Regions from separate parts of the Streptomyces sp. NBC_00554 genome, predicted to be linked through region 1. Evidence: riboswitches for the same ligand, from Rfam matches in the RefSeq annotation. Region 1 holds a riboswitch; each other region holds the start of a gene.
The links. A riboswitch is a leader RNA that binds a small molecule or an ion and turns the genes downstream of it on or off. The one in region 1 is predicted to bind thiamine pyrophosphate.
Positions count from the first base shown of each region.

Region 2: linked by a shared signal. The riboswitch ahead of thiC (phosphomethylpyrimidine synthase ThiC) and the one ahead of thiO (glycine oxidase ThiO) in region 1 are both predicted to bind thiamine pyrophosphate.
Region 3: linked by a shared signal. The riboswitch ahead of OG266_RS12135 (thiamine ABC transporter substrate binding subunit) and the one ahead of thiO (glycine oxidase ThiO) in region 1 are both predicted to bind thiamine pyrophosphate.

Region 1 covers NZ_CP107799.1:7,464,012-7,470,877, reverse strand. The annotation lists gene OG266_RS32910 (Rv2175c family DNA-binding protein) at 1-107, opposite strand, end outside; gene OG266_RS32905 (NAD(P)/FAD-dependent oxidoreductase) at 230-1,393, opposite strand; gene OG266_RS32900 (hypothetical protein) at 1,502-1,906, opposite strand; TPP riboswitch at 1,959-2,072, shown strand; gene thiO (glycine oxidase ThiO) at 2,070-3,293, shown strand; gene thiS (sulfur carrier protein ThiS) at 3,290-3,502, shown strand; gene OG266_RS32885 (thiazole synthase) at 3,506-4,300, shown strand; gene pknB (Stk1 family PASTA domain-containing Ser/Thr kinase) at 4,517-6,472, shown strand; gene OG266_RS32875 (deoxyribonuclease IV) at 6,549-6,866, shown strand, end outside.
Region 2 covers NZ_CP107799.1:5,121,342-5,128,207, forward strand. The annotation lists gene OG266_RS22460 (YibE/F family protein) at 1-1,293, opposite strand, end outside; TPP riboswitch at 1,365-1,521, shown strand; gene thiC (phosphomethylpyrimidine synthase ThiC) at 1,514-3,316, shown strand; gene OG266_RS22470 (VWA domain-containing protein) at 3,425-4,867, shown strand; gene OG266_RS22475 (hypothetical protein) at 4,962-5,828, opposite strand; gene OG266_RS22480 (metallophosphoesterase) at 6,011-6,866, opposite strand, start outside.
Region 3 covers NZ_CP107799.1:2,809,584-2,816,449, reverse strand. The annotation lists gene OG266_RS12145 (phosphatidate cytidylyltransferase) at 1-974, shown strand, start outside; gene rlmN (23S rRNA (adenine(2503)-C(2))-methyltransferase RlmN) at 1,055-2,161, shown strand; TPP riboswitch at 2,196-2,314, shown strand; gene OG266_RS12135 (thiamine ABC transporter substrate binding subunit) at 2,394-3,473, shown strand; gene OG266_RS12130 (ABC transporter permease) at 3,449-5,125, shown strand; gene OG266_RS12125 (ABC transporter ATP-binding protein) at 5,126-6,145, shown strand; gene OG266_RS12120 (maleylpyruvate isomerase family mycothiol-dependent enzyme) at 6,207-6,866, shown strand, end outside.

The sequences.
Region 1 (6,866 bases):
ACCAGCTGCCGGACTCGGGTCACCTCGACGCCGAACTGCTCGGCGATGTCGGGGAGGGTGAGCCAGGCGGGTACGAGAGCATCGATCTTTGCGTCAATCTCGGTCACGGGACAAGCCTGCCATCCCGGACTGACACTCGGTACCCGAGTCCCGCCCCGACAGGGCGCAAAACACCCAAAACCGATCAGGACCGCTGATGGCCGCCCCCTCGGCGGCGAATCCGTTCCGCCTACGCCGTCGCCGTCTTCAGCGGTCGCGCCGGGTCCGACAGCAGCTCCGGGTTCATCAGGGTGCCCGCCTCGATGAGTTTGCGGCCCTGCGCCAGATCCCTGGGGCGGCCGACCGCCAGGAGGGCGACCAGGCGGCCGTCGTGGAGCCAGCAGACCGTCCAGGCGGCGCCGGACGGGTCGCCGCGCCAGACGGTGGTGTCGGCGGGGGCGTGGTGGCCGACGTACTGGACGAAGCGTCCGAACTGCTCGGACCAGAAGTACGGGACGGGGTCGTACGCGACGGGGGATTCGCCGATGATGTTCGCCGCCACCGTGCGCGGGCCCTGGAGGGCGTTGTCCCAGTGGTGGACCAGAAGGCGGTCCTCGTACCGGCCCGAAGGGAAGGAAGCGCAGTCGCCGACCGCGTAGACGTCCGGAGCGGAGGTGCGCAGATGGTCGTCGGCCACGACCTCGCGGTGGGCGCCGAGCTCGATGCCCGAGCCGCTGAGCCAGGCGGTGGCGGGGCGCGCGCCGATGCCGACGACCACGGCGTCCGCGGGCACCCGGGAGCCGTCGTCCAGGACCACCGCGCCGGGCTCGATGCGCTCCACGCGCGCGTGCGTGCGCAATTCGGCCCCGCTGTCCGCGTACCAGGCGGCCATCGGCTCGGCGACCTCGGCGGGCAACGCCCCGGCGAGCGGCCGGTCGGCGGCCTCGACGACGGTCACCACGCACCCCGCGTCACGCGCCGCCGTGGCGAACTCTGCGCCGATCCAGCCCGCCCCGACCACCACGATGTCGTGCTGCTGGGCGAGCACCGGACGCAGCCGCTCGGCGTCGTCCAGGGTGCGCAGCAGATGGACCCCGGGGACGCCCTCCGCGCCCGGCAGCCGGATCGGTTCGGCGCCGGTCGCGACGACCAGGACGTCGTAGGGCACCGGGCCCGTGGCGGTGTCCAGCTCATGGTCCTCGGGGCGGACGCCGAGCGCCTCGCGGCCGAGCTGCAGTTCGATGCCCAGTGCCTCGAAGTCGATGTCGAAGGCGGAGCCCTCGGCCTTGCCGAGCAGCACGGCCTTGGACAGCGGTGGCCGGTCGTACGGCTGGTGCGGTTCCGCCCCGATCAGCGTCACACCGCCGTCGAAGCCCTGTTCTCGCAGGGCGACCGCGGTCTGCACGCCCGCCATGCCGGCGCCCACGACGACGACCTGCCGTACCGTCCGTTCCTGAACCCGCGTCTTCTCGGTCACCTGATCACCATAGACAGCTGACGATTTGTCAGTCAGCGGGCGTGCTCAGTGACCTGTTCCACATCGCCCGTCCTGACCTGCGCCGCTCGTCCCGGCCTCGTCCACGTCGCTCGGCCCGACCTCTTCCACGACGCTCGTCCCACTGCCTCGCTGCGACTCCCACTCCCAGGTCTCCTCCAGCCGCACGCGCCCGTCGGGCAGCTCCGCCACGCGGGACACGCAATGCCCCGAGGAGGTGCTGCCGTCGCGCTTCAACTGCACGTACCGGAAGTCGAGACGGTCACCCTCGCGGGTACCCAGGAGATGCCCGCGTACGACATCGCCGCCCGCGTAGTCGGCCCAGATCTCGCCGTTCCGCTCGTGGTAGGTGAACCGGGTGCGGGTACCCACCTGACCTGGTGCCTGGTCGGCAACCGGGGACAGGACGAGGCCGTCGAGCGAACGGGCCATGGACGCGGGCTCCCTTACTGAGACATACCGCAGCGGGCTAGGCTGGCCAACGTAAAGCACTCGCGGGAGTCCGGACGCACCGGGCTGAGAGGGAGGCTGGGACGGCCTCCGACCGTACGAACCTGATCCGGGTCATGCCGGCGAAGGGAGGGGCTGGACGCCCATGTCGCGTACACCGTCAGACACATCCCAGACATCAGACGCATCTCTCGCATCTCTTGCATTCCAGTCTTCGGGCACCTCGGACGTCCTTGTCATCGGGGGCGGAATCATCGGTCTTGTGACGGCCTGGCGGGCCGCGCAGCGCGGGTTCACTACCGCGCTCCTGGACCCCGAGCCCGGCGGTGGCGCCGCGCAGGTCGCGGCCGGAATGCTCGCCGCCGTCACGGAACTGCACTACGGCGAGCAGACCCTGCTGGGCCTCAACCTCGCCTCCGCGGACCGCTACCCGGACTTCGTCGCCGAGCTCACCGAGGCGACGGGCCAGGACCTCGGCTACCGCCGGTGCGGCACCCTGGCCGTCGCACTCGACGCCGACGACCGCGCCCACCTGCGTGAACTGCACGCCCTGCAACGTCAGTCGGGGCTCGACTCGGAGTGGCTCAGCGGGCGTGAGTGCCGCCGCCTCGAACCGATGCTCGCGCCCGGCGTACGCGGCGGACTGCGGGTCGACGGCGACCACCAGGTCGATCCGCGCCGGCTCGCCAAGGCCCTGGTCACGGCGTGCGAGCGGGCCGGAGTGGTGTTCCACCGGACGTGGGCCGAGCGCCTGACCGTCGTACGGGACCGGGCCGCCGGAGTCGTCACCGCCGACGGCACGGAGCTGTCGGCGGAGCAGGTGGTCCTCGCCGCGGGCAGCCTCAGCGGGCGCCTCGCGGGCGTTCCCGAAGCCGTACTGCCACCCGTGCGCCCGGTGAAGGGGCAGGTGCTGCGGCTGACCGTGCCGAAGCCGTACGCGCCCTTCCTGAGCCGGACCGTGCGTGCCGTCGTCCGCGGCAGCCATGTCTATCTCGTGCCGCGTGAGAACGGCGAGCTCGTCGTGGGCGCGACCAACGAGGAGCTGGGCTGGGACACGACGGTGACCGCGGGCGGCGTGTACGAGCTGCTGCGCGACGCCCATGAGCTGGTCCCCGGGATCACCGAGCTGCCGCTCACCGAGACGCGCGCCGGACTGCGCCCCGGCTCGCCGGACAACGCGCCGCTGCTCGGCCCCACCGAACTCGACGGGCTCCTGCTGGCGACCGGGCACTACCGCAACGGCGTCCTGCTGACCCCCGTCACCGGTGACGCGCTGGCGCATGCCCTGGCCACCGGCGAACTCCCGGAAGTGGCACGCCCCTTCACCCCCAAGCGCTTCAGCCCGGCCCTCACGGAGCAGCCCGCATGAACCTCCTCGTCAGCGTCTTCGTCAACGGAGAGCGGCAGCGGATCGCCGCGGGAACCGCTCTCGACACGCTCGTCGCGGCGCTCACCCCGGCCCCGTCCGGCGTCGCCGCCGCGCTCAACGAAACCGTCGTCCCGCGCGGGCAGTGGTCGTCCACCTCCCTCTCCGAGGGAGACCGCGTCGAAGTCCTCACCGCCGTCCAAGGAGGCTGACCCATGGCCGACGATCCCTTTGTCCTCGGTGGTACATCCTTCTCGTCCCGTCTGATCATGGGTACGGGGGGTGCGCCCAGCCTCGACGTCCTGGAGCGCTCGCTCGTCGCCTCCGGCACGGAGCTGACGACGGTCGCGATGCGGCGCGTAAACGCTTCCGTGCACGGTTCGGTGCTGTCCGTGCTCGACCGGCTCGGCATCCGGGTGCTGCCGAACACGGCGGGGTGCTTCACCGCCGGGGAGGCCGTACTGACCGCCCGTCTCGCGCGGGAGGCTCTCGGCACCGACGTGATCAAGCTGGAGGTCATCGCCGACGAGCGCACCCTGCTGCCCGATCCGATCGAACTGCTCGACGCGGCGGAGACGCTGGTGGACGACGGGTTCACCGTGCTGCCTTACACGAACGACGACCCGGTTCTCGCGCGGAAGCTGGAAGACGTCGGCTGCGCCGCGATCATGCCGTTGGGCTCGCCCATCGGATCCGGGCTCGGGATCCGCAATCCGCACAACTTCCAGCTGATCGTGGAGCACGCGCGCGTGCCGGTCATTCTGGACGCGGGGGCCGGTACGGCGTCCGATGCCGCGCTCGCGATGGAGCTGGGGTGTGCGGGTGTGATGCTCGCCTCGGCCGTGACCCGGGCGCAGGAGCCCGTGCTCATGGCCGAGGGCATGCGGCATGCGGTGGAGGCGGGGCGGCTCGCCTATCGCGCGGGGCGGATTCCTCGGCGGTACCTCGCCGAGGCGTCGTCTCCTGCGGAGGGGCTGGCTCGGCTGGATCCGGAGCGGCCTGCCTTCTGACTGCCGTCCGTGGTTGCTGCCTCAGGACTTCCCCGCCCGCGCACCGCCCGTTTCCAGTCCGTTGGAAGGTGCGGGTCTCCTGTGGGGGTCCCGCGCCGTCGGCGGCTGCCGCGTGGTTCTCCGTCCTGCGACGTGCGTCACAGGTCGGCTTCAGTACAGCCCCGGTATCGGCTGAACGGGTGGGGGCTGACAGTGGCGGCTCGTACACTCACCTGCGTGGATACGACCCTTCAGGACCCGCTTGTCGGGCAGCTGCTCGACGGCCGCTATCGCGTCGACGCGCGGATCGCGGTCGGCGGGATGGCCACGGTCTACCGGGCCCTGGACACCCGCCTCGACCGCGTGCTCGCCCTCAAGGTGATGCACCCGGCGCTGGCCGCCGACGGCTCGTTCGTGGAGCGGTTCATCCGCGAGGCCAAGTCGGTGGCCCGGCTCGCACACCCCAATGTGGTGCAGGTCTTCGACCAGGGGACGGACGGGTCGTACGTCTATCTGGCCATGGAGTACGTCGCCGGGTGCACCCTGCGTGACGTGCTGCGCGAGCGCGGAGCCCTCCAGCCGAGGGCCGCGCTGGACATCCTGGAGCCGGTGCTCGCCGCGCTCGGCGCCGCGCACCGCGCCGGCTTCGTGCACCGCGACATGAAGCCGGAGAACGTCCTCATAGGGGATGACGGCCGGGTCAAGGTGGCGGACTTCGGGCTCGTACGGGCCGTGGACACCGTCACGAACACGACGGGAGCCGTCCTCGGCACCGTTTCGTATCTCGCCCCCGAGCAGATCGAGCACGGCACCGCCGACGCCCGCGTCGACGTGTATGCCTGCGGAATCGTCCTCTACGAGATGCTGACCGGCGACAAGCCGCACTCCGGGGACTCCCCCGCCCAGGTGTTCTACCAGCACCTCCACGCGGACGTACCGCCGCCGTCGGCCGCCGTGCCGGGGCTGGCGTACCAGCTCGACGAGCTGGTCACCTCCGCGACCGCGCGCAACCCCGCAGTGCGCCCGCACGACGCGGTGGCGCTGCTGGGACAGGTCCTCGAGGCGCGGGCAGGGCTCAGCGCCGAGCAGCTCGACGCCGTACCGCCGCAGGCACTCGCCACGGGGCACCACAACGCCGAGGACCGTACGAGTGTGATCCCGCGCTCGCTGTCCGTGCCGCGCCCGCTGCCGGTGAACGAGCCCGCCGAGTACGCCGATGCCGCCGTGCTCAACCCGACCAGCCGGTTCGAGCGGACCAGCCAGTTCGCGTCCGAGCCGGGCCCGCCCTCGCGACGTGCCCCGGGCGGCTCCCGGCGCGGAATGCTCGCGATCGTCACGGCGCTCCTGCTGGTGCTCGGTGTCGGCGCGGGCGTCTGGTACATCAACTCCGGCCAGTTCACCAAGGTCCCGGCGGTCCTGGCGGTCACCGAGGCGGAGGCCAAGGACCGGCTGGCGGACGCCGGGCTCGACACCGGGCAGGTCGAGCACGCGTACAGCGACACCGTGGAGCGCGGCACCGTCATCAGCAGCGACCCGGACGTCGGCGCCAAGATCCGTGACAACGACTCGGTGAACCTGACCATCTCCGACGGCCCGGAGACGGTGAAGGTGCCCGACCTCCAGGGCTCCACTCTGGCGAAGGCGAAGGCCGCGCTGGAGGACGGCGGCCTGGCGGCGGGCCTGGTCACCCGGGAGTTCAGCGACGACGTGCCCAACGGCTCTGTGATCGGTACGGACCCGGAGGCGGGCACCGAGCGCCACGCGGGCTCGGCCATCGCGATCACCGTCAGCAAGGGCAGCCCGGTGGAGGTGGCCGACGTCACGGGAGCGTCGGTCGAGGACGCCACCGCCGAGCTGGAGGAGGCGGGTCTGAAGGTGAAGATCGCCTCCGCGCAGGTCAATTCGGAGTTCGACAAGGGTCTGGTCGCCGAGCAGTCCCCCGGCGCGGGCAATGAGGCCGCCGAGGGCGACACCGTGACGCTGACGATCTCCAAGGGTCCCGAGATGGTCGAGGTCCCGGACGTCGTGGGCGACAGCGTGGACGACGCGAAGCAGACGCTGGAGGACGCCGGGTTCCAGGTCGACGAGGACCGCGGCCTGCTCAACCTCTTCGGGAACACGGTCAAGAGCCAGTCGGTGGACGGCGGTGACACGGCGCCCAAGGGGTCGACGATCACCATCGAGATCGACTGAGCCGCAGCAAGCCGACCACCAATGACCACGAGGTCCGCCGACAGGGCGGGAGCGCGCGCGTGACACCCTGGCGGGTGTGACCAGCAAGCAACTCCGCAACCCCGTCGGCGGCCATGTCCCCGTGGCCGGCGGCCTCAACTCCGTCGGCCTGAGCTACGCCCGTGAGCTCAAGGCCGAGACCGTCCAGGTATTCGTGGCCAACCCGCGCGGCTGGGCGACGCCCGTCGGAAACCCCCGCCAGGACGAGGAGTTCCGCGCGGCCTGCGCCGCCGAATCGATCCCGGCGTACGTCCATGCCCCGTATCTGATCAACTTCGGCTCGCACACCGAGGCGACGGTCGAGAAGTCCGTGGAGTCACTGCGGCACTCGCTGCGCAGGGGCCGGGAGATCGGC
Region 2 (6,866 bases), 2.3 Mb from region 1:
GGCGACCAGTTCGCTGTTGGCGACCGTGCCCACGCTGCTCTCCGCGATCGAGAAGAGCAGCAGCAGCGGCAGCGCCGCGCCCGCGTACGCCAGGACGAGCGTGTTGACGACCGACGCGATGTGGTCGCGGCCGATGCGGATGCCCGCGCGGTACAGCCCGCGCCAGCCCATCGAAGGGTTCGCCTCGTGCAGTTCCCAGACCGCGGAGGTCTGCGTCACCGTCACGTCGTCGAGCACACCGAGCGAACCGATGATGATGCCCGCGAGCAGCAGACCGCTCATGTCGATGGACGGATAAAGGCCGTGGATCAGACCGGTGTTGTCGTCGGTGTTCCCGGTGAGTGACGCCCAGTCGATGAACCCGGAGCCGAGCAGCCCGATCAGCAGCAGCGAGAGCAGCGTGCCGATCACCGCCACCGAGGTCCGCGCCGACAGCCCATGGCACATGTAGAGCGCGATCAGCATGATGGCACTGGATCCGACGACCGCCACGACCAGCGGGTTCGAGCCCTGCAGGATCGCGGGCAGGATGAAGAGCGTCAGGATCATGAAGCTGACGGCCAGCGCGATCAGCGCCATGACGCCGCGCATCCGCCCCACGACCACGACGACCAGCGCGAAGATCCCGGCGAGCACCGTCATCGGGATCCTGCGGTTCACATCGGTGACCGAGTACTGCAAGTCCTTGGGCGCGGAGGGCTCGTACGCGACCACGACCTTCTGGCCCTCGTGCAACTGGCGTGACTGGTCCGGCTGGACGATCTCGGTGAACGTACGGCCCTTGTCGTCGCCGGTGTCGACCCGGATCGTCGCCTTCTTGCAGTCGCCCGTCGCCTGCTGCTGCGCGGAGGAGCCCTCGGCGGTGGACGTGTCGCCGGTCGGCGTCTCCCCCGAGGCGTTCACGGAATCGCAGTCCACCTTGTCGACCTTGGTGACCGTCGCCTGCTGGGTCTGCCGGTCGAAACCGACACCGGTGCGCTCGTGCCCCGGGGCGCCGCCCGGCCAGAGCACCACGAGACCCACGACGACCGCGGCGGCGAAGGGGATCAGCACCGCGCCGATGACCTTGCGCAGATGCTTGGAGACGGGAGCGGCGGGGCCATGGCTGTGACTGTGCGAGTGTCCGTGGCCGTCGCCCGGTCCGTGCCCGCCACCGGATCCCTGCCCGCCGCCCGGCCTTTGACCGTCGCCGGGTCCTCCGCCACCGCCCGGACCGTGTCCGTGGCCGTCGCCAGGACCATGTCCGTGGGGCGGCTCGGACGGCGGAATCGGGGGCTGCTGCATCGTGGTCACCGACCGATCATCGCAAGAACGGACAGGGCCCACTGTTCAGCGCGCCCGATGTGACGCTAGCGTGGAGGCACCTTTGCACACGCGGGAGCTCGGAGCACCGGGCTGAGAGGGCGCTGACCTTCGTCGTAGCGATGTTTCACATGAAACATCGGCAGACGGAAGCCGCTGCGTCGACCGCCGAACCTGTTACCGGGTAATGCCGGCGTAGGGAGTAGGTCTCATGACCAACAAGGACGCACGCACGCCTGCCTCCAGCCAGACGGACGGGGTTTCCGCACCGTCCCAGAACGGCGAGGCCGGGCAGTCCATCGGCTGGCACAAGGCGTATGTCGGGGGTTCGCGCCCCGACCTGCGGGTGCCGGTCCGTCAGGTGCACCTCACCAACGGGCAGTCCGTCACGCTGTACGACACCTCCGGCCCGTACACCGATCCGACCGTCGACACCGATGTGCGCCGGGGTCTGGCGCCGCTGCGCGAGAACTGGATCATCGCCCGCGGCGACACCGAGGAGTACGCGGGGCGCCCGCTCCGCCCCGAGGACGACGGGATCAAGCACACCTCACCGCGCGGAGGTCTCCGCAACCTCGACGCGGTCTTCCCGGGGCGGCCGCGCCAGCCGCGCCGGGGCCGCTCCGGACTGGCTGTGACGCAGCTCGCGTACGCCCGTCGCGGCGAGATCACGCCCGAGATGGAGTTCGTGGCGGTCCGCGAGAACGTGGACGCCGAGGTCGTACGCGAGGAGATCGCCGCCGGTCGCGCGGTGCTGCCCGTGAACGTCAACCACCCGGAGATCGAGCCGATGATCATCGGCAAGCGGTTCCTGGTGAAGGTCAACGCCAACATCGGCAACTCCGCGGTGACCTCCTCGATCGAGGAGGAGGTGGACAAGATGACCTGGGCTACGAAGTGGGGTGCCGACACGGTCATGGACCTGTCCACCGGCCGTAACATCCACACCACCCGCGAGTGGGTGCTGCGCAACTCCCCCGTCCCCATCGGCACGGTTCCGCTCTACCAGGCGTTGGAGAAGGTGGACGGCCGCGCCGAGGAGCTGACCTGGGACATCTACAAGGACACGGTCATCGAGCAGGCCGAGCAGGGCGTGGACTACATGACGGTCCACGCGGGCGTGCGCCTGCCGTTCGTGCCGCTGACCGCGAACCGCAAGACCGGCATCGTCTCGCGCGGCGGCTCGATCATGGCGGCCTGGTGCCTGGCGCACCACCAGGAGAGCTTCCTCTACGAGAACTTCGAGGAGCTCTGCGAGATCCTCGCGGCGTACGACGTCACCTACTCGCTCGGCGACGGGCTGCGGCCCGGGTCGATCGCGGACGCCAACGACGCGGCGCAGTTCGCGGAGTTGAGGACGCTCGGGGAACTCAACACGATCGCGAAGCGTTTCAATGTTCAGACCATGATCGAAGGCCCGGGACATGTCCCGATGCACAAGATCAAGGAGAACATCGACCTTCAGCAGGAGATCTGTGATGAAGCTCCGTTCTATACGCTCGGCCCGCTGACGACGGACGTCGCGCCTGCGTACGACCACATCACCTCCGGCATCGGTGCCGCGATGATCGCCTGGTGGGGCACGGCCATGCTCTGCTACGTCACGCCCAAGGAGCACCTGGGCCTGCCCAACCGTGACGACGTCAAGACCGGCGTCATCACCTACAAGATCGCCGCCCACGCAGCCGACCTCGCCAAGGGGCACCCAGGTGCGCAGGTATGGGACGACGCGTTGTCCGACGCCCGCTTCGAGTTCCGCTGGGAGGACCAGTTCAACCTGGCCCTCGACCCGGACACGGCACGGGAGTTCCACGACGAGACACTGCCGGCCGAGCCGGCCAAGACGGCCCACTTCTGCTCCATGTGCGGGCCGAAGTTCTGCTCCATGAAGATCTCGCACGACATCCGACGCGAGCACGGAGGCACGCAGACGGAGATCGAGGAGGGTATGGCTCAGAAGTCCAAGGAGTTCGCCGCCGCGGGCAATCGGGTCTATCTGCCGTTGGCGGACTGAGGCCGCGCGTACGAGGGGTGTGGTGGCCGGGGTCGTCCGATGCGCGGAGTTGTGCGCGTATGTGTATCGGACGGCTCCGGTGCCGGGTTCTCTCGGCAGACTGGGCGCATGACATCCACATCCATGAGCAAGGGTGCCAATCTTCCTGTCGAGGCCGGGGCCGTACACGTGGTGCTCGGCTGGTCCGGGGGGTCCGGTGCGCCGGACGCCGATGCCTCCGCGCTGCTGCTCGGTGCGGGTGGACGGGTGCGGGACGACGGGGACTTCGTCTTCTACAACCAGCCGCAGCACGCCTCCCGTGCCGTACGTCATCTCGGGAAGCGGCAGGACGCCGGGGCCACGACGGACACGGTCGAGGTCGACCTGCGTGCCCTGGAGCCGGACATCGAGAGGGTCGTCCTGTGCGCCTCGGCCGACGGGGGCACCTTCGGTGAGCTGTCCGGGCTGACGCTGAGGCTGCTCGACGCCGGGACGCGGGACGAGCTCGCGTACTTCGAGATGGAGGCCACGACGGAGACGGCGTTCATCGGTGGTGAGTTGTATCTGCGGGGCGGTCGGTGGAAGTTCCGTGCGGTCGGACAGGGGTATGCGTCCGGACTCGCGGGCCTGGCCACCGACTTCGGGATCAGTGTGGATGAGGAGCCGGAGGCCGCCGTAGCCTCGCCGACCGTCGCCCCGGCGGCCGCTGCGACTCCCACTGCAAGGGCTACGCCGCCGGCCGCTCCCACGCCCACGCCTGCGCCAACGCCCTCAGCCCCCGCACCCCCTCCGCAGAGCAGCCCTCGCCTCACCAAGGGCGAGGAGCAGCTGCCCCTGGACATGCGCAAGCGGCTCTCCCTGCGCAAGGAGCAGGTGGCGGTCAGTCTGAAGAAGCACGGTGCGGCGGGGGTCAGGGCGCGCGTCATTCTGGTCCTCGACGCCTCCGGATCCATGTCAGGGCTGTACTACAAGGGCGTCGTCGCAGACGTGGTGGAGCGGATGGTCGCGGTCGCCGCGGAGTTGGACGACGACGGGGTGATGCAGGCATGGACGTTCGCGTCCCACCCCGCCCGGCTGCCGGATCTGAGCCCGGGGGAACTGCCGGAGTGGCTGGAGCTTCATGTCCGGGTCGGTGAACTGACCCTGTTCCGGCGGAGCAAGAAGCCACGCAAGGGTCTGCGGCCGGGGCAGGTGGACATGCGGGCGGTCGGCATCCAGAACGAGGAGCAGAGGGTGATCGCCGAGGTCCGTGCGTACGTCCGCGAGCACCCGGCCGCCGATCCCACCCTGGTGCTGTTCTTCTCCGACGGCGGTGTCTACCGGAACAAGGAGATCGAGAAGGAGCTGCGGGAGGCGGTGGAGGAGCCGGTCTTCTGGCAGTTCGTGGGCTTGGGCCGGTCCAACTACGGCGTGCTGGAGCGGTTCGACGAGCTGCCGGGCAGGCGCGTCGACAACGTGGGATTCTTCGCCGTCGACGACATCGCCGGCCTTCCGGACCCGGAGTTGTACGACCGGCTGCTGTCCCAGTTCCCGGCCTGGGTGACCGCGGCACGACAGCTGGGCATCGTCTGACCCGCGTACGAGCGGCCAGGGCCGGGCCCGCGCCGGTGCGGCGCGGGCCCGGTTCTCCGTCACGCGACCGTCCCCGGATGTCGGCGTACCGGGGTCACTCCGGCTGGTGTTCAGGCCCTCCGAAGTCCGGGCTCGAGAAGTCCGGGCTGGAGTAGCTGGGCCGTGGGCCTGCCGCCGGGCCGCCGTCGGGGCTGCTGAACCCCGGCCGGTTGTAGCCGAGTTGCGGCATGCGGCTGATCGGCGTGGGCGACGTACGGCCCATTGCCGCCGCGCCCGGATCCGCGAGTGCCTCCCTGAGGAACGGCAGGATGCCGCGCGCCAGCAGGGCATCGCGCCAGGCTTCCCTGGCCCGGGCGACCTGTTCGTCGAGCTCGCCGCGCGCTCCGGCCTGGAGCGAGGACGAGCCGTTGCGCAGTGCCGTGAGAAGCAGTCCGACCGCGGCGACCAGAATCGCGACCGCCGTGACCGCGCCGAAGACCCACCCGGTGGTCAGGAGGGTCTTGGCGAACGCCGGCTCGGGGTCGAGCATCTTCAGGATGTACCCCACGAGCAGGAAGATCGCCGCGGCTGTGCCGGCGAGGACGGGGGCGAGCACCGCGACGACGGCGATGGCGCCCGCTCCGGCTGTCTCGGTGACCTCCCCCACGGTGGCGGCGAGCCCCATCGCGCTCGAGCCCGGCTCCGCGGAGCCGGCCTCCTCGCGAACGGGCGGGGTGGTCGGCGCCGGATGGCGCAGTTCCTCACGGACCTTCACGTAGTGCTGGTACTCGGCCGTCGCGGCCGCCGTGATGAGCGCGGTGGCGTTGAGTGCCATGGTGCGCAGTTGTTCCGGGTTGAGCCGCTGGCCGACAGCGGCGAGTTCCGGGCGGTGTGGTGCGGAGCGCAGCGCCTCATCGAGGATCCGCTCGTATTCCTGGCGGTCCTCGCTCAGCAGGTGCTGCGGAACGCTGTTCATCTGCATCCCCCGATGCTCCGTAGGGCTGATGGCTCGCACGCTGACGAGCCGTTGGGCAGAAACGGAGGGGAGCCTGCTACGGATAGTCCGATGGTAGAGCGGTGACGGCACGCCGTGACAGGGGGTTTCCAGAAATTGCCCCCTGGCCAGCGCAGTCCTCCGTGGGGGGACGCCTGCCCGTTGAACCCTCAGTTATCCAATGGCAGTTGCTGGACCAGCAGTTTTCCGGCCATGGTCACGCCGCCGTCCATCGCGATGGCCAGTCCGTCGGCGTAGAGATGCGGACCTTCGACGATGGGGCCCGTACTGTCTTCGCCGTCCTCCGAGCCCACTTCGCCGAGCAGGTACGGGATGGGGCTGTGGCCATGGACGATGCGCGTGCCGCCGTATGCGTCAAGGAGGGAACGCACGGCCTCGGCGCCGCCGTCGTCGCGGAAGGCGAAGCGCTTGGTGAACTTGCGGAACAGGTCCCAGCACTCGTCCGCGTCATTGCGGGTGAGGGTTTCGCGGATGGTGTCGTTGAGCGCCTCGATCGAGTCGCCGTAGTCGAGGTAGGCGGTGGTGTCGGAGTGCACCAGGAGGTGTCCGTCGACCAGCTCCATGGCGTCCAGGCGGGCCATCCACTGCAGATGATGGTCCTGGAGACGGTCCATGTCGGTCTTCTGGCCGCCGTTGAGCAGCCAGGCGGCCTGGAAGGTGGCGGTGCCCGCGCCGGAGTTGACGGGGGTGTCGCCGAAGCGCTTGGCGCCGAGCAGCAGCAGCTCGTGGTTGCCCATGAGCGCCTTGCAGTAGCCGCCGGCCGCGGCCGCCTCGGCGGACAGCCGCATCACCAGGTCGATCACGCCGATGCCGTCCGGGCCGCGGTCGGTGAAGTCGCCGAGGAACCACAGGCGCGCGGTCCCGGCGGACCAGTTGCCCGCGGAGTCGATGAGGCCCTGCTCCTGGAGCGCGGCGACGAGCTGGTCGAGGTAGCCGTGCACATCGCCTACGACGTACAGCGGCCCCGGTCCGTCGGTGGTCTCCGGAGCGGCGGGGTCAACGGCG
Region 3 (6,866 bases), 4.7 Mb from region 1:
CACATGGCGGAGACCAGGATGACGACCGGGGGGCCGCTCGGCTGAGCGGTCCCCTGTTCCGCGACGACACACCGGCGACGGCGCCCTACGGGGACTCGTCGCAGAAGCCGCAGGAGCCCATGCCCAGCGCCCCACAGCCCGCCCCCGCACCGCAGAAGAAGAGCGCGGGACGCGACTTGGGCGCGGCCATAGGGGTGGGCGTCGGGCTCGGCGCGGTGATCGTCGCGTCGTTGTTCATCGTCAAAGCCGTGTTCATCGGCGTGATAGCGGTAGCCGTGGTGGTGGGGCTGTGGGAGCTCACGTCACGGCTCCAGGAGCGCAAGGGCATCAAGGCGCCCCTCGTGCCACTGGCGCTCGGCGGTGCCGCGATGGTCGTCTCCGGTTACGTCCGGGGTGCCGAGGGCGCTTGGGTGGCGATGGCGCTCACCGCACTGGCCATCCTGGTCTGGCGTATGACGGAGCCCCCCGAGGGCTACCTGAAGGACGTCACGGCCGGCGTTTTCGCGGCCTTCTACATCCCGTTCCTGGCCACCTTCGTCGCGCTGATGCTCACGGCCGACGACGGCTCCTGGCGGGTGCTCACGTTCCTGCTGCTCGCCGTGGTCAGCGACACCGGCGCGTACGCGATCGGCTGGCGCTTCGGCAAGCACAAGCTCGCGCCGCGCATCAGCCCCGGCAAGACCCGCGAGGGCCTGGTCGGAGCGGTCACCTTCGCGATGGCGGCGGGCGCGCTGTGCATGGAGTTCCTGATCGACGACGGCACCTGGTGGCAGGGCCTGCTCCTCGGCCTCGCGGTCGCGGCCAGCGCCACGCTGGGTGACCTCGGCGAGTCCATGATCAAGCGGGACCTGGGCATCAAGGACATGGGCACGCTGTTGCCGGGCCACGGCGGCATCATGGACCGGCTGGACTCGCTTCTGCCCACGGCTCCGGTCGTGTGGCTGCTGCTGGTGATCTTCGTCGGGTCCGGCTGACCTGCGGTTTTATCGGTTGGGGGCTCGTTGTCCACAGGGCGGCGAGTCCCCCTCCGTATGTCTGCGACACTGGTACAGCCATGCCTAAGCCCGGAGAACTCACATTCGTCGCCCCGCGCGGAGCCAAGAAGCCGCCGCGGCATCTCGCCGATCTCACGCCTGCCGAGCGTAAAGAGGCGGTTGCCGCGATCGGTGAGAAGCCGTTTCGTGCCAAGCAGCTGTCGCAGCACTACTTCGCGCGGTACGCGCACGACCCCGCGGAGTGGACGGACATCCCGGCCGCCTCGCGCGGGAAGCTTCAGGAGGCGTTGCTTCCTGAGCTGATGACGGTCGTGCGGCATCTGTCGACCGACCAGGAGACCACGCGCAAGACGCTGTGGCGGCTCTTCGACGGCACGCTCGTCGAGTCCGTGCTGATGCGGTACCCGGACCGGGTGACCATGTGCATCAGCTCGCAGGCCGGGTGCGGGATGAACTGCCCGTTCTGTGCGACCGGGCAGGCCGGGCTGGACCGGAATCTCTCCACCGGCGAGATCGTGCACCAGATCGTGGACGGTATGCGGGCGCTCAGGGATGGGGAGATCCCGGGCGGTCCGTCGCGGCTCAGCAACATCGTCTTCATGGGCATGGGTGAGCCGCTCGCCAACTACAAGAGGGTGGTCGGCGCGATCCGTGCGCTGACCGACCCCGAGCCCGACGGGCTCGGCCTCTCGCAGCGTGGCATCACCGTGTCGACCGTCGGGCTTGTCCCGGCGATCAACCGGTTCTCCGACGAGGGCTTCAAGTGCCGCCTCGCCATTTCTCTCCACGCGCCGGACGACGAGCTGCGCGACACCCTCGTACCCGTGAACACGCGGTGGCAGGTGCGGGAGGTGCTGGACGCCGGCTGGGAGTACGCGGCCAAGTCGGGGCGCCGGCTCTCCATCGAGTACGCGCTGATCAGGGACATCAACGACCAGGCGTGGCGTGGTGACCGGCTCGGGCGGATGCTCAAGGGCAAGCCCGTGCATGTCAATCTCATCCCGCTGAACCCGACCCCGGGTTCGAAGTGGACCGCCTCGCGGCCCGAGGACGAGAAGGCGTTCGTCGAGGCGATCGCGGCCCACGGGGTGCCGGTCACCGTCCGGGACACCCGTGGTCAGGAGATCGACGGGGCCTGCGGTCAGCTCGCGGCCACCGAGCGGTAACCTGGCTGGGAACAACCGCACAATCCACATCTTCATATTCCGACAGGGGAGCGCCACAGCGCTGAGAGTGCGGTAGCCGGGTCACCGGTGGGCCGCAGACCCTCAGAACCTTGCCCAGGTCATTCTGGGTAGGAAGTTCGGTCAATACTCAAGCTGTTGCGCCCTGCCCGGGAACTCTCAGGGGTTCCCGGGCAGGGCCGCGTCTCTTCCTGGTCATCCCAGGAGGAAATCAGTGAGCAAGAAGAGGACGATCACGGCCGTCGTTGTCGGCCTGGGGCTGGTCACGCTGTCCGCGTGCGGCTCGTCCGGCAGCGGGAGCAGTGACGCTGACTCCAAGACCGTCACCCTCGTCAGTCATGACTCCTTCACCTACTCCAAGGACGTGCTGAGCGCCTTCGAGAAGGAGTCCGGGTACACCGTCAAGGTCCTCAAGGACGGCGACGCCGGGCAGGCCGTCAACAAGGCGATCCTCACCAAGGACAATCCGCAGGGCGACGTCTTCTTCGGCGTCGACAACACCCTGCTGTCCCGCGCGCTCGACAACGGGCTGTTCCAGTCGTACGAGGCCAAGGGCTCGGACCTGATCCTCCCGGAGTACCGGGTCGACGAGGACAAGCACCGGGTCACGCCCATCGACTCGGGTGACATCTGCGTCAACTACGACAAGGCCTACTTCAGCGAGCACAAGCTGACGCCGCCGCAGTCCTTCGACGACCTGATCAAGCCCGAGTACAAGAACCTCCTCGTCACCGAGAACGCCTCCACGTCCTCGCCCGGCCTCGGCTTCCTGCTCGGGACCGCCGCGAAGTACGGCGACGACGGCTGGCAGGACTACTGGACGAAGCTCAAGGCCAACGGCGTCAAGGTCGTCGACGGCTGGGAGCAGGCGTACAACGAGGAGTTCTCCGGCTCGGCCGGGGGCAAGAAGGCCAAGGCGGACCGGCCGCTCGTCGTCTCGTACGCCTCCTCGCCGCCCGCCGAGGTCATCTACGCCGACCCGAAGCCGACGACCGCGCCGACCGGCGTCGCGACCGGCACCTGCTTCCGGCAGGTCGAGTACGCGGGGCTGCTGAGCAACGCGAAGAACACCAAGGGCGGCGAGGCGCTCATCGACTTCCTGATCACGAAGCAGTTCCAGGACGACATGCCGCTGAACATGTTCGTGTACCCGGTGGTGGAGGGCGCGAAGGTGCCGGCCGAGTTCACGGAGTTCGGTCCGCAGGCCAAGGACCCCGAGACCATGGCCCCCGCCAAGATCGCCGACAACCGTGACCAGTGGGTCAAGTCGTGGACCTCGCTCGTACTGAAGTAACGCCCCGGGCGCGTAAGAAGTCCCGTCGGGGAGACGCGGCGCGGTTCGGGCTCATGGCCCTGCCCGTCGCGTTCTTCGGCGTCTTCTTCGCCTACCCGGTCGCGGCGATCGTGGCCCGTGGTCTCAAGGTCGACGGGGTCTGGCAGTTCGGGCGGATCTGGGATGTGCTCGCGCAGTCCGACATCCGGCACGTCCTGTGGTTCACCACTTGGCAGGCGCTCGCGTCGACGGCGCTCACGCTGCTGATCGCGCTCCCCGGCGCGTATGTCTTCGCGCGCTTCGATTTCAGGGGCAAGCAGGTTCTGCGGGCGGTGGTGACCGTGCCGTTCGTGCTGCCGACGGTCGTCGTCGGTACGGCGTTCCTTGCGCTGGTCGGCCGGGGCGGGCTTCTGGACGAGCTGTGGGGCGTACGACTGGACACGACGGTCTGGGCGATCCTGCTCGCGCATGTCTTCTTCAACTACGCGGTCGTCGTCCGCACGGTCGGCGGGCTGTGGTCGCAGCTCGACCCGCGTCAGGAGGAGGCCGCGCGGATGCTCGGCGCCTCCCGACTCGCGGCCTGGCGCAAGGTGACGCTGCCGGCCCTGAGCCCGGCCGTGGCCGCCGCCGCGCTGATGGTCTTCCTCTTCACCTTCACCTCCTTCGGTGTCGTGCAGATCCTCGGCGGTCCCACCTTCTCGACCCTCGAAGTCGAGATCTACCGGCAGACCTCGGAGATCTTCGACCTCTCCACGGCGGCGGTGCTGACGATCATCCAGTTCGTGGCGGTGGGCGCGATCCTCGCCGTGCACGCCCGGACCGTACGGCGTCGGGAGACCGCTCTGCGTCTGGTGTCCCCGGAGGTGACCGCACGCAGGCCGCGCGGGGTCGGGCAGTGGGCGCTGCTCGCCGGTGTGCTCGCGAGCATCGCCGTGCTGCTCGTGCTGCCGCTCGGCGTGCTGGTCCAACGGTCCCTGGACGCGCCCGACTTCGGGTACTACAGGGCACTGACCTCCGACGACAGCGGCATCTTCCTAGTTGCGCCGATCGAGGCGATCGGCAACTCGCTGCAGTACGCGCTCGCCGCCACCGCCATCGCCGTACTCATCGGCGGTCTGGCGGCCGCCGCCCTCACCCTGCGTGCGGGCCGGCTCGTGCGCGGCTTCGACGCGCTGCTGATGCTGCCGCTGGGTGTGTCGGCGGTGACCGTCGGGTTCGGGTTCCTGATCGCGCTCGACGAACCGCCGCTGAATCTCAGGAGCAGTTGGATCCTGGTGCCGCTCGCGCAGGCGCTGGTCGGTGTCCCCTTCGTCGTACGGACGATGCTGCCCGTGCTGCGGGCGGTGGACGGGCGGTTGCGGGAGGCGGCGGCGGTGCTCGGGGCGTCGCCGTGGCGGGTGTGGCGCGAGGTCGATCTGCCGATGGTGCGGCGGGCGCTGCTGGTGGCGGCCGGGTTCGCCTTCGCGGTGTCGCTTGGTGAGTTCGGGGCGACCGTCTTCATCGCGCGGCCCGACAACCCGACGCTGCCGGTCGCCGTGGCCCGGCTGCTCGGGCGTGCGGGTGACCTCAACTACGGCCAGGCGATGGCCCTTTCGACGATCTTGATGGTGGTGTGCGCGGTGTCGCTGCTGCTGTTGGAGCGGGTACGGACCGACCGGACCGGGGAGTTCTAGATGCTGCTGAGCCTTGAGACCGCGACCGTGCGCTTCGGCGGGCGGGCGGTGCTCGACGCCGTCGACCTCGCGGTCGCCGAGCACGAGATCGTGTGTGTGCTGGGGCCGAGCGGCAGCGGCAAGTCGACGCTGCTGAGGGCGGTGGCCGGGCTCCAGGCGCTCGAAGCAGGCCGGGTGCTCCTCGACGGCCGTGACCAGGCGGGGGTGCCCGCACACAAGCGGGGCGTCGGCCTGATGTTCCAGGACCACCAGCTCTTCCCGCAGCGGGACGTGGGCGGCAATGTCGCCTTCGGGCTGCGGATGCATGGGTCGAGCAAGGGCGAACAGGCGGTGCGGGTACGGGAGTTGCTGGAGCTCGTCGGGTTGCCGGGCGCCGGACACCGGGCCGTCGCCGCGCTCTCCGGTGGTGAGCAGCAGCGGGTCGCGCTGGCCCGTGCCCTGGCTCCGCGCCCCCGTCTGCTGATGCTCGACGAGCCGCTCGGGCAGCTCGACCGCTCGCTGCGTGAACGTCTCGTCGTCGAACTCCGGGAGCTTTTCGGCGAGTTGGGTACGACCGTGCTCGCCGTCACGCACGACCAGGGTGAGGCCTTCGCGCTCGCCGACCGGGTCGTGGTGATGCGTGACGGACGAATCGCCCAGTCCGGTACGCCACTTGAGGTCTGGCAGCACCCCGCTGACGAGTTCGTGGCGCGCTTCCTCGGCTTCGACAACGTGGTGGACGCGAGGGTGAGCGGGGAGCTCGCCGACACTCCGTGGGGGAAGGTTCCGGTGCCGGAGGACACCCCCCAGGGGCCGGGCACGCTGCTCGTGCGGCCCGCGGGCGTACGGCTGGTGGACGCGGCGGAGGGGCTGCGCTGCACCGTTGCCGCACGCACCTTCCGGGGCACCCATGTCGCCGTACAGCTGCAGCCGGAGGACGCGCCCCGGCTCGAAGCGGCGTGCACGCTCAGGGACGCGCCGGAGCCCGGCGACCGGGTCGGGGTCGAGTTCGACGCGGCTGAGATCGTCGTCCTGGGCTGACGTCCCGGCGCCGCCGAAATTGCCGTACTCGAGGAGCCACCCGCCGCATAGGGTGCGGCTCATGACGCTACTCGGACCGCTCGGGCATGACCGCTACTGCGATGCGATCGAGACGCAGGTGCGGCAGTTGAGGGACGTGGTGACCTCGGACGGTGTCGTGCTGTCCGCGACCGTGCCGACCTGCCCTGACTGGTCGCTGGAGCAGCTCGTACGGCACACGGGCGGTGCATTGCGCTGGGCCGAGCTCCTGGTCCGTACGAGGGCGCAGGAGAACGTCCCAGAGGGGGCTGTGCCTTTGGCCGGGGGCCCGGAGGCCGAGAGTGATGCCGCCGCCCTGGACGCCTGGCTTGCGGAGACCGGCGAGATGCTCGTCCGCACGCTGCGGGAGGCGGGGCCCGACACGCGTGTGTGGGCGTGGGCCGGGGTGCACGACTCCGGTTTCTGGGCGCGCCGGATGACGCACGAGCTGGTGATCCACCGTGCCGACGCGACGCTGGCCGCCGGGCTGCCGTACGAGGTCGACCCGGATGTGGCCGCCGACGCGATCGACGAATGGCTGGGGATCGTGGAGTACGTGCAGCGGACGGAGCCGCACGACGCGGCGGCGGAGTTGCGCGGCTCCGGTCGCAGCATTCACCTCCACGCCACCGACACCGCCCCCGAACTGAACGCCGAGTGGGTCGTCGAGCTCACCGAGAAGGGGGTCGTCTGGCGCCGGGGT